DNA from 2 places in the Micromonospora sp. NPDC048170 genome. Region 2 is predicted to be linked to the other one. Evidence: riboswitches for the same ligand, from Rfam matches in the RefSeq annotation. Region 2 holds a riboswitch; the other holds the start of a gene.
What was found. Region 2 has a riboswitch for glycine ahead of gcvT (glycine cleavage system aminomethyltransferase GcvT). Riboswitches for the same ligand answer to the same signal wherever they lie in the genome.
Positions count from the first base shown of each region.

Region 1: it holds a riboswitch for glycine, as region 2 does, so the genes downstream of both, gcvP (aminomethyl-transferring glycine dehydrogenase) here and gcvT (glycine cleavage system aminomethyltransferase GcvT) in region 2, are expected to answer to the same signal.

Region 1 is NZ_JBEZMR010000017.1:108,140-111,547, forward strand. Features, by position in the region: gene gcvP (aminomethyl-transferring glycine dehydrogenase) at 1-1,872, opposite strand, end outside; glycine riboswitch at 1,947-2,045, opposite strand; gene AB0D32_RS21205 (NAD-dependent protein deacetylase) at 2,092-2,949, opposite strand; gene AB0D32_RS21210 (hypothetical protein) at 3,158-3,408, opposite strand, start outside.
Region 2 is NZ_JBEZMR010000034.1:44,721-48,128, reverse strand. Features, by position in the region: gene gcvH (glycine cleavage system protein GcvH) at 1-158, opposite strand, end outside; gene gcvT (glycine cleavage system aminomethyltransferase GcvT) at 190-1,317, opposite strand; glycine riboswitch at 1,456-1,545, opposite strand; gene AB0D32_RS28530 (collagenase) at 1,937-3,408, shown strand, end outside.

The DNA.
Region 1 (3,408 bases), on a different contig from region 2:
GACGTTGCCCCCGTCGTCGCAGCCCACCACGACGACCCGCATCCCGGCCATCACCGCGCTCGCCGCGTTGGTGCCGTGCGCCGACGACGGGATCAGGCACACGTCCCGGTGCCCCTCGCCCCGGTCCCGGTGGTAGGCGCGGATCGCCAGCAGGCCCGCCAACTCGCCCTGCGAGCCGGCGTTGGGCTGCACGCTGACCGCGTCGTAGCCGGTCACCTCCGCCAGCCACCCCTCCAACTGGGCGATCATCTGCCGGTAGCCGGTGGTCTGCGCGTCCGGCGCGAACGGGTGCACGTGCGCGAACTCCGGCCAGCTCACCGGCTCCATCTCGGTGGTGGCGTTGAGCTTCATCGTGCACGACCCGAGCGGGATCATGCCCCGGTCCAGGGCGTAGTCGAAGTCCGACAACCGCCGCAGATAGCGCAGCATCGCCGTCTCGGAATGGTGGGTGCGGAACACCGCGTGGGTGAGGAAGTCCGACGTGCGGGTCAGCGCCGCCGGCACCGCGCCCTCCACCGGCGCGTCCCACCACGCCGGCGCAACCTCCACCGGCCGCCCGCCGACGGTGGCCCCGAACGCGTCGAACACCTTCCGCAGGTGGGCGGGAGTGGTCGTCTCGTCGCAGGACACCCCCACATGGTCGGCGTCGACCAGCCGCAGGTTCACGCCCCGGGCGGCGGCGTCGGAGACGACCGTCTCGGCGCCGCCGGGAACCCGCACCAGGACGGTGTCGAAGAACGCGTCGTGCACCACCTCGACGCCGTCCACACCCCGCAGCGTCGCCGCCAACCGCGCCGCCATGTCATGGGTACGCCGGGCGATCTCCCGCAGCCCGTCCGGGCCGTGGTAGACGGCGTACATGCCCGCCATCACGGCGAGCAGCACCTGCGCGGTGCAGATGTTGCTGGTCGCCTTCTCCCGCCGGATGTGCTGCTCACGGGTCTGCAACGCCAGCCGGTACGCCGGATTGCCGGCCGCGTCGCGCGACACCCCGACCAGCCGGCCGGGCAGCATCCGCTCCAGCCCCGCCCGTACCGCCAGGTAGCCGGCGTGCGGCCCACCGAAGCCCATCGGTACGCCGAAGCGCTGGGTGGTGCCGGCGGCGATGTCCGCGCCGATCTCCCCCGGCGGGCGCAGCAGCGTCAGGGCCAGCAGGTCCGCCGCGACGGTGACCAGCGCCCCGACGGCGTGCGCCGCCTCCACCAGGCCTGCCTGCTCACGCACCGCCCCGGACGCCCCCGGGTACTGCAGGTGCAGGCCGAAGAACTCCGCCGGCAACCCGTCGCGCGCGACGTCGACGACCCGCACGTCGATACCGAGCGGCTCCGCCCGGCTGCTGATCACCGCGATGGTCTGCGGCAGGGTGTCGGCGTCGACGACGTACACCGCGCTGCGGCTCTTCGACGCGCGGCGCGCCAGGGTCATCGCCTCGGCCGCGGCGGTGCCCTCGTCGAGCATCGACGCGTTCGCGGTGGCCAGCCCGGTCAGGTCGGTGACCATCGTCTGGAAGTTCAGCAACGCCTCCAGCCGCCCCTGGCTGATCTCCGGCTGGTACGGCGTGTACGCCGTGTACCAGGCCGGGTCCTCCAGCACGTTACGGCGGATCACCGGCGGAGTGTGCGTGCCGTGGTAGCCCAGACCGATCATGGACACCGCGACGGTGTTACGGGCCGCCAGGGCCCGCAGCTCGGCGAGGGCGTCGTGCTCGCTGGCCGGCTCCGGCAGATCCAGGGTGCCGTGCCAGCGGATCACCTCGGGGATCGCCGCGTCCATCAGCTCCTCGATCGAGCCGTAGCCGACAGCCTCCAGCATCCGGCGCTCGTCGTCCGGATCGGGGCCGATGTGGCGGGCGGCGAACTGCTCTGTGGTCATGGGCGGCGCTCCCGGGGGGCGAGGTCGACAGGTCGGCCTCCCCCTCTGTCGCGCCCGCGAGGCGCTCCACAGTGCCTGCCCACGAGGTCCTTTTGCCTGAGAGGTTCCGGGGAGGATTTGCCCCTTCGGCGCCGCCCGAGATGCTGCTGGGCGGTCTCTCCCACGTGGGTACTACCGGCATGGTCAACGCTACCAGCGCCGGCCTGCCCACCGAAGGTCCTACCCCCGCCCGCCGCACGCACCGACCGCCGCACCCGCCACCCGGTCGGCCAGCGCCGGCAGCAGCCGGCCCAGCGGCGCGTCGACCGTCAACACCGCACACCCGTCCCCCCGGGTCGGCCCCTGGTTGACGATCACCACCGGAATGCCCAGCTTCGCCGCACGCAGCACGAACCGTCGACCCGACAGCACCGTCAACGACGACCCCAGCACCAGCAGCAGCCGCGCCCGCGCCACCAGGCCGAAACAGCGGGCCACCCGCTGCGCCGGCACCGTCTCGCCGAAGAACACCACGTCCGGCTTCAGCATGCCGCCCCGGCAGAACGTGCAGTCGACCGTACGGAACCGGGCCACCTCGTCGTCGGCGAGATCCACGTCACCGTCCGGGTTGACCGCCGCGACCCGCGCGTCGAAGGTCGGGTTCGCCTCCCGCAGCCGCCGGTCCAACTCCTCCCGTGACGTCTGGTTACCGCAGCCCAGGCACACCACCTCGTCGAGACGCCCGTGCAACTCCACCACCCCGGTGCTGCCCGCGACGGTGTGCAGCCCGTCCACGTTCTGCGTGATGATCCCGTCGACCAGCCCACCCTGTTGCAGCCGCGCCACCGCCCGGTGCCCCTCGTTCGGGGCCGCCCGCGCGATCACCCGCCACCCCAGGTGGCTGCGCGCCCAGTAGCGCCGCCGCGCCTGCGCGTCGCGCGTGAACACCTGGTACGTCATGGGGGTGTGCCGCCGCGCCACGCCACTGGGCCCCCGGTAGTCCGGGATGCCCGACTCGGTGGACAGGCCCGCCCCGCTCAACACCACGACACCACCGCCGGCCACCAGGCCGGCCAACGCGTCGACCGTCTCCGTCACCCGTCCATGCTGCCTCAGGCATCCACCCGACGGCGAACACCGACCGGCCGGCGTCCCGAAGCCCTCCCCCAGACCTCGAACACGTCGGCGTCGACGAACTCGCCGACCACCTGCACGGCGCCGACGCGGTCCTCTTCGCCGCCGGGCGCCGCCCGCAAGGAACACCGTCGACCGGGCCGCCGCCGACCGGCGCTGACCCCCGACCCCGCTACTCGCCGAGCACGGCGCGCAACTGCGCACCTACCGCCCCGGCCGCCGCCGCGTCGGCCCGCAACTGCTCGGACTGCTCCGACAGGTACGCCTGCCACCGGCTCAGGTGCTGTTGGGCCGCCGCCACCGCCGCCACCAACGCCGCGTGCCGCTCCTCCAACTCCCGCACCTGCCGCGGCAACTCCCCGCCCCGCACCCCCTGCGGGCCGGCGACCTGCGCCGACGCCCGCGCCTCGGCGAGGATCTCGT
Region 2 (3,408 bases):
CCCGCGGCCAGGTGGGTACCCGGCTCGGACAGCTCGGCGTAGATGACGTCGCCGAGCGCCGCGGCGGCGAACGCGGTGATGCCCACCGTCGCCGGCTCGGTCGTGGTGTCGATCCACTCGTGGTTCGTGCTGTAGCGCAGGCGCGCAGGGACATCCATGCCCATTACTCCTCGTGGTTGGGGACGCGCGTCAGCGCGGACGGCGGTAGAACGGCAGCCGGGCGATCTCCACCGGCTCGGTGTCTCCTCGGATGACGACGCCCAGTCGGGACCGCGCCCCGACCGCGTCGGGGTGGACCCGGGCCATCGCGACGGGCCGGCCCAGCACCGGTGACAGCGCGCCGCTGGTGACCACACCGACGGGTTCCGCCGCGGTGCCGCCGGCGAGCGTGACCACCGGATGGCCGGTGCGTGGGACGCGCCGCCCGGATCCGACGAGTCCGACGAGGACGGTGGCGGCACCCGCGTCCCGGCGTTCGGCCAGCGCGGCCCGGCCGACGAAGTCACCCGGCTTGGCGAAGGCCACCACCCGCCCCAGGCCCGCCTCGAAGGGGGTGACGCCGCGGTGCAGTTCGAAGCCGTACAGCGGCATCCCGGCCTCGATGCGGAGCGTGTCCCGGCAGGCCAGCCCGGCCGGTGTCAGCCCGTACGTGGCGCCGGCGGCGAGCAGCGCCCGCCAGGTGTCGACCGCGTCCCCGGCCCGGACGAAGAACTCGAAGCCGTCCTCGCCCGTGTATCCGGTGCGGGCGACGAGCGCCGGCCGCCCGCCGACGTCCAGCTCGGCGGCGGTGTAGTACCCGAGGCGGGTCGACTCCGCGCCGACGAGGGCCTCCACCGTGTCGGCGGCGCGGGGACCCTGCACGGCGATGATGGCGCGCTCGGCGGTGTGGTCGGTGACGGTCGTTCCGGGTCCGGCGCAGCGGGTGCGCAGTTCGGCCAGCGCGGTACCGGTGTTGACGGCGTTCGTCACCAGCAGGTACCTGTCGGCGGCGAGCCGGTAGGCGACCAGGTCGTCGAGCACGCCGCCGGTCTCGTCGCAGAGCATGGTGTAGCGGGCGCGGCCCACCGGTACCGCCGACAGGTGCCCGACCAGCGCGTGGTCCAGCGCCGCCGGGGCCTGCGGCCCGGACACCTCGAGCTGTCCCATGTGGCTGAGGTCGAACAGGCCGGCGCGTTCGCGTACCGCGCGGTGCTCGGCGGTCTCGCTGCCGTAGCGCAGCGGCATCGACCAGCCGGCGAAGCCGGTGAACCGGGCGCCGAGTTCGGCGTGCGCGGCGTGCAGGGGTGGGTGGAGCAGGGTCGTCTGACTCTGGTGCATGGAGGCCTCCCTCGTCCCGACGCGGTCGCGTCGTACGGTCGGTTGCCTCCCGCTCTGTCATGGACCTGAGAGCTTCACCGCCGGCTGGCGGTTTGCACCGTGGGTGAGACGACGGATCGTCTGCTTTCCAGAGTTCGCCTCATCCGAGCGGTAACGGGGCCTGAGAGTTTCTTGGGAGTTTGCTCCTTCGGCGCCCCGACGGGTCGGGGTCTCTCCCGCGCGGATTCGAACGGCGTCTATGTACTTGTCGGTTGCCCGCAGACCCTAGGCGACCGGCCGAGCGGGTGTCAACGACAACGGAGCGTAACCATAACGTCACGTATATAGATAGTGAACAATCCTTTACACGATGTGTGATGTGTGCCATTGTACTGGCCACCTACGGGACAATGCCCGACCTCGATCGAAGGAGACCTCTCCCGTAGGGCCCTCCGAAGAGGAGGGGAGCGTCCGTCAATCCGTGCCTCACCCTGCGGAGATCCGTCTCGGTCACCCCCGGCCACCGACCGGTGGACGACCACCCCCACCCCCACTCTCCGGCGACCCGAGCCGGAGCACGAACGCCAGGAGGCGAACCGTGAAAACCAGGAAGTCACGAAATCGAGGCCTCTGGGCCGCCATGCCACTCGCACTCGTGCTGGCGCTGGGGCTGAGCCCGCTGGCCCCCTCCGCCACCGCCAACGCGGCGCCGTCGGCGAGACCGACCGGTACCGCGCCGACCGACGCCGGCGTCGGCTCCGGCGCCGTCGACGGGCACGTCCGGCGGGCCCCGCTGCCGCTGAGTGAGCGCTCCCCGCTCCCCGCGTCCCGCGAGGAGCTGCGCCGCGACTACGACCAGCCCGACGCCGCGAAGCCGCGCAGTGCCCCGTCGGCGCACGGGCTGGCCGCCGCCGCCCCGTGCGCCGTGAGTGACTTCACCAGCCGGACCGGCAGCGCCCTGGTACAGCAGATCAAGGCGTCCACCACCGACTGCGTGAACACCCTGTTCAGCCTGTCCGGAAGCGACGCCTACCAGGCGTTCCGCGAGGCGCAGATGGCCAGCGTGGCGTACGGGCTGCGGGACGACGCCGGCTCCTACGACGGCACCAACCGCACGGGTACGGCCCAGCTCGTGCTGTACCTGCGGGCCGGCTACTACGTGCAATGGAACTACCCGTCCACGGTGGGCTCGTACGGCCCCACCCTGCGCACCGCCATCCGCGCCGGCCTGGACACGTTCTTCGCCAACAGCCGCTCAGGCGACGTGAACGACGCCAACGGCGAGGTGCTGGCCGAGGCGGTCACGCTGATCGACAGCGCCGAGGAGAACGCCCGTTACCTGTACGTGGTGAAGCGGCTGCTGACCGGCTACAACAGCTCGTACGACTCGTCGTGGTGGATGCTGAACGCGGTCAACAACGTCTACATCGTGCTGTTCCGGGGCCACCAGGTGCCCGAGTTCGTCAGCACCGTCACCGCCGACCCGAGCGTGCTGGACACGCTGTACAGCTTCGCCAGCGGCAAACGGGCGATGCTCGGCACCGAGCGGGGCTACCTGGTCTCCAACGCCGGCCGGGAACTGGGCCGGTTCCTCCAGCACACCGCGTTGCGGCCGAAGGCACGGCCGCTGGCCCGGGGCCTGCTCGACCTGAGCGCGATCACCGGCCCCACCGCCGCCCTCTGGGTCGGCGTCGCGGAGATGACCGACTACTACGACAAGGCAAACTGCGCCTACTACGACACCTGCGACCTCCAGGCGCGGCTGGCCGCCGTGGTCCTGCCGATCACCTACACCTGCGGCAGCACCATCCGCATCCGCGCCCAGCAGATGACCTCGGCCGAGCTGGACCGGTCCTGCACCAGCATGCGCAACCAGGACGCGTACTTCCACTCCGTGGTGGCGGACAACGGCCCGGTCGCCGACGACCGCAACACCACGCTCGAAGTCGTGGTCTTCGACTCCAGCACCGACTACCAGACGTACGGCGGGCCGATGTTCGGCATCGACACCAACAACGGCGGCATGTACCTCGAAGGCGACCCGGCCGTCGTCGGCAACCAGCCGCGGTTCATCGCGTACGAGGCGGAGTGGCTGCGCCCCACCTTCGAGAT